4 regions of the Janthinobacterium leeuwenhoeki genome follow, and region 1 is predicted to be linked to each of the others. Evidence: predicted binding sites of a transcription regulator. Region 1 holds the regulator's gene; each other region holds the start of a gene.

Region 1 (2,201 bases):
CAGCTTGACGGACACGGGCGTGTTCGACTGGACGCAGTATCCAAACATTTTCGATAATTATAAAAAGGCCGCGCCGGCACAGTGGGGCATCGCGCAAATCCGCGCCAAGGCCTTGCGCGACTTCGGCGCATCCCTGGGTCCGGAAGCGGCGCACCATATCGCCGTCGGCGCCGAAACCATGGCCTTGCGCATGGACCGTACCTGCTCGAACGCCCTGGCGCTGGCCACCATGTTGCAAGCGGACCCGAGAGTGGCGGCAGTGCATTACCCAGGCTTGTCCTCGCACCCGCAGCACGCGCTGGCGACGGACTTGTTCCGCAGCTATGGTTCGCTGTTCAGCTTTGAATTAAAAGATGGCATCGATTGCTTCGATTTCCTGAATCGCCTGAATCTGGCGATTCCGGCTAGCAACCTGGGTGACACGCGCACCCTGGTCATTCCCGTCGCCCACACGATCTTCTATGAGATGGGAGCCGAGCGCCGCGCCAGCATGGGCATCGCCGAATCGCTGATCCGCGTATCCGTCGGGATCGAGGATGAGGCCGATCTGCTGGAAGACTTCCGTGGTGCGCTGGAGGGCTGAGAGCGGTGTTGGTGACTAGGCCGTGTGCCAGTTTTGAGGCAAACTAAAAACTGGGGTCAGACCCGGCGGGCGCTGATCCCGGCATGTAATTTAATGCCAGCTGCGCATCAGTCCGACGGCGAGTCCTTCCAGGGCGAACTCATCTTCCGGCGACACGGTGATGACCTTGAAGTCTGGGTTTTCCGGCAACAGTTCGATGACGGAGCCCGTTTTCTTGTAGCGCTTGACGGTGACTTCGTCGCCGATGCGGGCCACGACGATTTGGCCATTCTTGGCGCTGTCGACCTTTTTGACGGCCAATAAATCGCCATCCATGATGCCGGCGTCGCGCATGGACCAGCCGCGTACCTTGAGCAGGAAGTCGGGCTTGGCTGAGAACAGGGCGGGGTCGACGTTGTAGCTCGCTTCCAGGTTTTCCTGCGCCAGGATGGGCGAACCAGCCGCCACGCGGCCGATCAGGGGCAGCGACAGCAGCAGCGCCGCCGGTACTTTCGATGCAAGCGCATCGGCGGCCGCACTCGCCGCCGCACCGATCAGGCGGATGCCGCGCGACGTGCCGGGCGAAATCTCGATCGCGCCCTTGCGGGCCAGGGCCTGCAAATGCTCTTCGGCCGCATTGGCCGATTTGAAACCCAGTTCATTGGCGATTTCGGCACGGGTGGGAGGAAAACCCGTATTTTCAATCGCGTCCTTGATCAGGTTCAGGATTTGTTCTTGTCGTGCTGTCAGCTTGATCATGAGCGGTGGGTGCATACTAAAATGCTGTCTATATGAACAGTCTGTATTTTTGTACAGTATCGCCCACTATGCAAGGGGATTTCCGTGTTTCAGGCGAATTTCGCAAGAAATACTTGTCCATGGGCGCAAAGCAGGGGCGAGTGCAGGCTTTTCGGGCGCTGGTGGAAGGAATGATTGAAACGTTTGCAAAAGGCGGTTATAATCTTCGGCTGACCTTCCCACACCCGTCTTGACGCCGGGGTGGGCGATTATCAATCCGACCTGAAGGAGTTTGCATGCGTCATTATGAAATAGTCTTTATCGTCCATCCGGACCAAAGCGAGCAAGTGCCCGCGATGATCGAACGCTACAAAGCCAGCGTAACCACCCGCGGCGGTTCGGTTCACCGCGTGGAAGATTGGGGCCGCCGTCAAATGGCTTACTCGATCCAAAAGCTGCCTAAAGCACACTACATCTGCCTGAACATCGAATGCGACAACGAGACCCTGGTCGAGTTGGAAACAGCATTCAAATTCAATGATGCCGTGTTGCGTCACCTGACCGTTAAAATGAAGAAAGCTGAAACAGCTCCTTCGCCGATGATGAAATCGGTACAACGCGAAGACGCGGCCAAAAGCCACCGCACCGAAGCACCAGCAGCCGCTCCAGCCGCAGCAGCAGCTTAATTCTTGACCAGGATCGTGCGCTGAACCAGCTACAAGTCACCGCCATCATTGCCGAGCGCGAAATATTGCGCTATACCCCGGCAGGGCTACCGATTGTGAATGCAGTATTGCAACACAGTTCGCAGCAGATGGAAGCAGGGATTGCCCGTTTGACCGAGTTTGATGTTGCCGCGCTAGCCGCTGGCGAAATCTCAGGCCGTTTCAGTCAGGCAAGC
Region 2 (2,201 bases), on a different contig from region 1:
ATTTCGCGTACCCGGTTCATCACGCGCTGGGCCCGTTCCGGGAAATGCGCTTCCAGCCATTGCTGGAACAAGGGACTCACTTCCCACGGCAGGCGCAGCACCACGTAATGGGCGTGGATGGCGCCCGCGTCGCGCACGGCTTCGAGCAACTGCTCGATTTCCGGTTCCGTCACGAACGGGATGATGGGCGCGATGCTCACGCCCACGGGGATGCCCGCCTCGGTCAGGGTGCGGATGGTGCGCAGGCGCCGCGCCGGGGCGGCCGCGCGCGGTTCCAGCGTGCGCGCGATGGCCGGGTCGAGCGTGGTGACAGTGATGGCCACGGCGGCCAGGCGCCTGGCCGCCATCGGCGCCAGGATATCGATATCGCGCTCGATCAGCGACGATTTCGTGATCAGCGCCACGGGGTGGTCGCACTCATGCAGTACTTCCAGCACGCGCCGCGTCAGTTGCCGTTCGCGTTCGCACGGCTGATACGCATCGGTATTGACGCCCAGGGCGATCGGTTCGGGCACATACGATGGCTTGGCCAGTTCACGCCGCAAGAGTTCGGGGGCGTTCACCTTGGCGTAGATGCGGCTTTCGAAGTCCAGGCCCGGCGACAGGCCCAGATAGCTATGCGTGGGGCGGGCAAAGCAATAGATGCAACCATGTTCGCAGCCCCGGTAAGGATTGAGCGATACATTGAACGGCAAATCGGGCGAAGCGTTGCGCGTCAGGATGGTGCGCGCCTGCTCGTCGCTGACCTGCGTCTTCCAGCCCGGAGCTGCTGCCTCCCCCTCCGCCGCATCCAGGCCGCCCACGCTCCAGCCATCATCGAAACCGGCGCGCGCATGCGCTTCGTAGCGCCCTTGCAGGTTCGACACGGCGCCGCGCCCCTTGTGGGCCTTCAGCGATTGCGGCGGCAACATGGCTTGCCCGGCGAAGCTGTCATCGTGCTCTGGAATGATTGCTTTCATGAACGGCCCCATTAACTGTATATACATACAGTATACTATGCCGCTGTGCGGGCAAGATCAAGGGCTGGCGTGCTGCCGTTTCACGCTTTTTCAGCATGCGGCATGACATAACTCAACTGCTGCGCGACAAAGCCGTCAAATGCCGTGATCAGGGGAACAAAGCGAGGCGCGTCATGCTCCAACTGCATCAGGGCATAACATGTCGCTTCCAGGGTCGATAACTGGTCTGGCGCGTGCGCCTTGCGGATCAGGTAATGGGAAGCGGGCGTATCGCGCAGGGGCAGGCGCGGTAGCTGTTGCAACAGGGGATTCAGATACAGCATCTTGCGGCTCTTGCGCCAGGTAGCGTCCAGTACCACCAACCGCAAGCGGGCGGGATCGAGCAAGGTGGCGGAGTCGAGCGCTGGCGGCGGCGCGATGCCCAGCGAACGGTCGCCAGGCGTGTCCGGGTAGAGCAGCACGTTGTGCTTGTCGGCCAGCAATTCGGCGAGCGTCTCCGGGGCAAACTGCTCGCCCGTCAGCATGCGGCTGTTGGGCAGGCTCAGGTGCAGCAAGCGGGCGCTGCCCTTGGCGTTGTGGACTTCCAGCGGATGCTGCAGGATCAGCACTTCCACCGCATGGGCAACGGGGGCGATCCAGCGGCAGATGCAGCTGGTTTCGGCGCGCAGACAGCTTGGACAGCGCGCGCGTTTGGCGGTTTCAGTCGAGGAGGACGATGCAGCAGTATGGCTGGAGTTAGAACTGGAGTTACGGCGGGTGGTCATGGCGGAGCGCGTTCGCGGCTGTCTTCAAGCAGCGATTGTAGCGCCCGCGCCATGCCACGGGGAGTCTGCGCTTAAAACTCTTCCCATTCATCGGCACCGGATGCCACCGGCGTCTTCGGCGTGCGTGCGCGCCCCGCTTCTGCATGCGCCGCCTTGCCCGGCACGGGTGCAGTCACGGCTGGTGCCGGCGCGCGGTGTTTGGCAGGCTCGATGGCGGGCCGCGTGGCAGCTCGCATGGCAGCTTTTCCTGGTGCAGACGCCGTCACGGACGGACCAGCACTGGCCGAAACATAGTGCTGCGTTGCATCGAGCTTGAACAGGCCCACCACCTCGGCCAGCTTGGCCGCCTGTTCCTGCATGGATTCGGCCGCCGCGGCCGCTTCTTCCACCAGCGCCGCATTTTGCTGCGTCACCTGGTCCATCTGGCCGATGGCCTGGTTGACCTGTTCGATGCCGGCGCGCTGCTCATCGCTGGCGT
Region 3 (2,201 bases), on a different contig from region 1:
ACGTTGCTACAGGGCCGGGAACAACTCGGCCTGGGCGGGAACCTGGCGCGTCACGATGGCCGGGTCGCACAGGGTCGAGATGCGCACGCCCAGCAGGCGGATTTTCTTTTCAAATGGCACGCGCCGCAAGCAATCGCGGCTGGCGCGCAGGATGGCGGCCGCGTCCGCCGTGGCGCTGGGCAAGGTAATGTCGCGCGTGACGGTGCTGAAATCCTCGAAGCGCAGCTTGATGCCCACCGTGCGCCCCGCCAGCGACTGTTTATCCAGGTCGCCCGCCACGCGCGTGCACAGGCTTTCCAGCTTTTCCGACAGGGTGGCGCGGTCGCGCACCACCTGCAAGTCGCGCTCGAACGTCGTTTCGCGGCTGACGGACTTGGTTTCCCGGCTCGTCTGCACGGGGCGATCATCGAGGCCCAGCGCCGCCTGGCGCAGCCAGCCCGTGTACAGGTCGCCAAACTGCGTGCGCAGCATGGCCATGTCGGCCCTGGCCAGCTCGCCGATGGTAATAATGCCCAGCGCTTCCAGCTTGGCCGTCGCCTTCGGGCCGATGCCGTTGATCTTTTTCGCCGGCAAGGACCACACGCGCGTTTCGATATCCTCGGGCGACAACATGGTGAGCCCGTCGGGTTTTTCCAGGTCAGAACAGATTTTCGCCAGCAATTTGTTCGGTGCCAGGCCGATCGAGCACGACAGGCCCGTCGCCTCGAACACGGCCGCCTTCAGGCGCGCCGCCATGGCCGGCGCCTGCTCGCCGTATTCGGTCAGGTCGACATAGATTTCATCGATGCCCACGTTCTGGATGATGGGGCACAACTGGGCCACGGCTTGCTTGAAGCGGGCCGAATACTCGCGGTAAGCCTCGAAATCGGCTGGCAACAAAATACTGTCGGGCGCCAGCTTGGCCGCCTTCATGATGCCCATGGCGGAAAACACGCCAAACTTACGCGCCGCATACGTCGAGGTGGTGACGACGCCGCGCCCCACGTAATCGCGCATGCGCGCAAACTGCCGCGTGCCGTCAATCTGTAGCACCGGTTGCTGCAAGCGCCCGCCGCCGATGACGACGGCTTCGCCGCGCAACTCCGGATATTTCAACAGTTCCACGGAGGCGAAGAAGGCGTCCATGTCCAGGTGGGCTATCCAGCGGCGGGCGGGTGGCTCGGGAAGTGGGGAGGCAGATGCGGTCAAGGACACCTCGCGGCAAGATACTGTAGTTATATACAGTATCGCTGGAAATGCCCATGGATGCAAGTTGAAACGCACGCGCACCGCAGTTGCTTTTCTCAATGACAAGATTACAATCCTGACACAACTATTCAAAGGAGTCGCCTTGTCCATCACCCATCACGCTGCGCGCCGCCGGTCCGTCTGGTCATCCATCCTGCCGGCCCTGCTGCTGTCCACGCTGGCGCCATCCGCGCTGGCCGCCGCCACTGCCACCGCACCTGTCGCCGCCAAGACGGCCTGGCAAGAAACGCGCCACGGCACGGTCGTCACGGACGACTACCGCTGGCTGCAAAAGAAAACCGATCCTGCCGTCATTGATTACCTGAATGCGGAAAACGCCTACACAGCCGCCGTCACGGCCCCGATCCAGCCGCTGGCCGACAAGGTGACTGCGGAAGTCAAGGGACGCATGCAGGAAGTGGACTTGTCCGTGCCTGCGCGCCAGGGCAATTTCTACTATTACACGCGCACGGAAGCGGGCAAGCAATACGCTATCCACTGCCGCCGCCCAGTCGGCGCGGGTGGCGCCTATGATGCGCAGGCGGCTGAGGAAATCCTGCTGGACCAGAATCAATTGGCCGAAGGCCACAAATTTTTTGCCGTGCGCGCGTTTGCCATCAGCCCGAATGAACAGCTGCTGGCCTACACCACCGACACGACGGGTTTCCGCCAGTACGAACTGCACGTCAAGGATTTGAAGACGGGCAAGTTGTTGGGCGATAGCATGCCGCGTGTCACGTCCCTGGCCTGGGCGGCGGACAATGCCACCCTGATGCTGACGCAAGAAGACGCCACCACCAAGCGCGCGGACCGATTGTTCCGTCTGGCCCTGGGCGGCACGCCGCAGCAGGTCTACCACGAGCCGGTGGAACAGTTCGCCATCGGCGTGAGCCGCACGCGCGACCAGCGCTACTTTGTGCTCACCGCGCGCAGCACGGATACCAGCGAAGTGCTGCTGCTGCCAACGAGCAAGC
Region 4 (2,201 bases), on a different contig from region 1:
CCACCAGATAGGTGATGGCGATGCTCATCGGCCACAGCAACAGCAAGGGCGCCAGCATCCAGTCGAGGATTTCGCCAAACAGCGAATGCTCGATGGTGTCATCCTGCTCCGTGGTGGGCGGTTCGAACCAGTCGTCGTCGTCCGCCTCGTCCGCAGGCGCCTCGCGCGCCTTCACTTGCTGGCGGGGCCGCTGGCCGGGCTTGCCGCCTCGCCCGCTTCGGCGTTCAGGCGCGCCGCTTCCGAGTATTTTTCCAGGCAATAGCCGAGGCCGCGCACGGTGGCGATGCGCACGCCGCCCACTTCGATCTTCTTGCGCAAGCGGTGCACATACACTTCGATGGCGTTGTTCGACACTTCTTCGCCCCATTCGCACAGGTGGTCGACCAGTTGCTCTTTCGAAACGAGGCGGCCGGTGCGGCCCAGCAGGATTTCCAGCAAGCCCAGTTCGCGCGCCGACAGGTCGAGCATCTGGTCGTTGATGTAGGCGCTGCGTCCTACCTGGTCGTAGCTGAGAGGGCCGTGCTTGATGACGGTGGCGCCGCCGCCGGCGCCGCGGCGCGTCAGGGCGCGCACTCTTGCCTCCAGTTCCGACAGGGCGAACGGCTTGGCCATATAATCATCGGCACCGAGGTCGAGGCCATTCACGCGTTGTTCGATGGAATCGGCGGCCGTCAGGATCAGCACCGGCAGCAGCGAGGCGCGCGCGCGCAGGCGGCGCAGCACTTCCAGGCCGGACATCTTGGGCAGGCCCAGGTCGAGGATCAGCAAGTCGAATTCCTGGGTAGACAGTGCCGTATCGGCCTCCTGCCCCGTCTTGACGTAGTCGATGGCATAACCGGACTGGCGCAGCGAGCGGGTCAGGCCATCGGCCAGCACGCTGTCATCTTCGGCAAGTAAAATACGCATGGTGCACTTCCTCTGCTTGCGGCGGTAGAAGCTTGTATTGTGTTTCATTTTCCGCAAGGTGGATAGTTTTTGTGAAAAACCAGGCTTGTATTGATCTGTTTCAAAACAAATCCACGTTCCGCTTGCATTGATCACTGTTTTTTTATACAGTACTGTCTGTATAAAGAATTTAACCCACTGGCGCTATCGCAGGCTGCACGGTTCACGTAGATGCGTCACGTGAATCTGCAACTGTAGAACGGCTGAAAGAACATATGGACGATAAAAAAGCTGTAGTACCCGCATCGGAAAAAGCCAAGGCGCTCGCCGCCGCACTGGCGCAGATCGAGAAGCAGTTTGGCAAAGGTTCGGTCATGCGCATGGATGCCAGCGCTGTGATCGAAGAAGTGCAAGTCGTGTCGACCGGTTCGCTCGGCCTCGATATCGCGCTGGGCGTGGGCGGCTTGCCGCGCGGCCGCGTGGTGGAAATCTACGGTCCGGAATCGTCGGGTAAAACCACCCTGACCCTGCAAACCATTGCTGAAATGCAAAAACTGGGCGGTACTTGCGCCTTTATCGATGCCGAGCACGCGCTGGACGTCGGTTACGCGCAAAAGCTGGGCGTGAACCTGCACGAGTTGCTGATCTCGCAACCGGATACGGGCGAGCAGGCGCTGGAAATTTGTGACGCCCTCGTGCGTTCGGGCAGTGTCGACCTCGTCGTGATCGACTCCGTGGCGGCACTGACGCCACGCGCCGAGATCGAAGGCGACATGGGCGATTCCCTGCCAGGCTTGCAAGCGCGCCTGATGTCGCAAGCCTTGCGTAAATTGACCGGTTCCATCAACCGCACGAATACCCTGGTCATCTTCATCAACCAGATCCGCATGAAGATCGGCGTGATGTTCGGCAGCCCGGAAACGACCACGGGTGGCAATGCGCTGAAATTTTACGCCTCCGTGCGCCTGGATATCCGCCGCACCGGTTCGATCAAGTCCGGCGATGAAGTGATCGGCAACGAAACCAAGGTCAAGGTCGTCAAGAACAAGATCGCGCCACCGTTCAAGGAGGCGCACTTCGACATCCTGTACGGCGCAGGCACCTCGCGCGAAGGCGAAATCCTGGACCTGGGCTCGGATGCCAAGATCGTGGAAAAATCCGGTTCGTGGTACAGCTACAACGGCGAACGCATCGGCCAGGGCAAGGACAACGCCCGCGCCTTCCTGCAAGAGCGTCCGGCACTGGCCCGCGAAATTGAAAACAAGGTCCGCGCTTCGCTGGGCGTGCGCGAACTGCCGCCGCTGGCTGCTGAAAAA

Evidence for each region. Region 1 encodes LexA, which represses DNA repair genes until DNA is damaged. Its sites were predicted from a motif close to ACTGTATNNNNATACAGT; they were not measured.
Region 2: ACQ4WS_RS22355 (PA0069 family radical SAM protein) is a predicted target of LexA. The motif match lies at 974-991, and genes of this name have one in related genera.
Region 3: dinB (DNA polymerase IV) is a predicted target of LexA. The motif match lies at 1,208-1,225, and genes of this name have one in related genera.
Region 4: recA (recombinase RecA) is a predicted target of LexA. The motif match lies at 1,040-1,057, and genes of this name have one in related genera.

What each region holds. Positions count from the first base shown of each region.
Region 1 is NZ_JBNYXT010000026.1:4,362-6,562, reverse strand. It holds gene ACQ4WS_RS18475 (cystathionine gamma-synthase family protein) at 1-583, shown strand, start outside; gene lexA (transcriptional repressor LexA) at 674-1,321, opposite strand; gene ACQ4WS_RS18465 (hypothetical protein) at 1,354-1,554, shown strand; gene rpsF (30S ribosomal protein S6) at 1,597-1,986, shown strand; gene priB (primosomal replication protein N) at 2,007-2,201, shown strand, end outside.
Region 2 is NZ_JBNYXT010000039.1:39,078-41,278, reverse strand. It holds gene ACQ4WS_RS22355 (PA0069 family radical SAM protein) at 1-911, opposite strand, end outside; gene ACQ4WS_RS22350 (tRNA-uridine aminocarboxypropyltransferase) at 1,040-1,723, opposite strand; gene ACQ4WS_RS22345 (methyl-accepting chemotaxis protein) at 1,795-2,201, opposite strand, start outside.
Region 3 is NZ_JBNYXT010000019.1:86,051-88,251, reverse strand. It holds gene dinB (DNA polymerase IV) at 7-1,188, opposite strand; gene ACQ4WS_RS16030 (S9 family peptidase) at 1,331-2,201, shown strand, end outside.
Region 4 is NZ_JBNYXT010000006.1:7,255-9,455, reverse strand. It holds gene ACQ4WS_RS07195 (sensor histidine kinase) at 1-175, opposite strand, end outside; gene ACQ4WS_RS07190 (response regulator) at 172-906, opposite strand; gene recA (recombinase RecA) at 1,161-2,201, shown strand, end outside.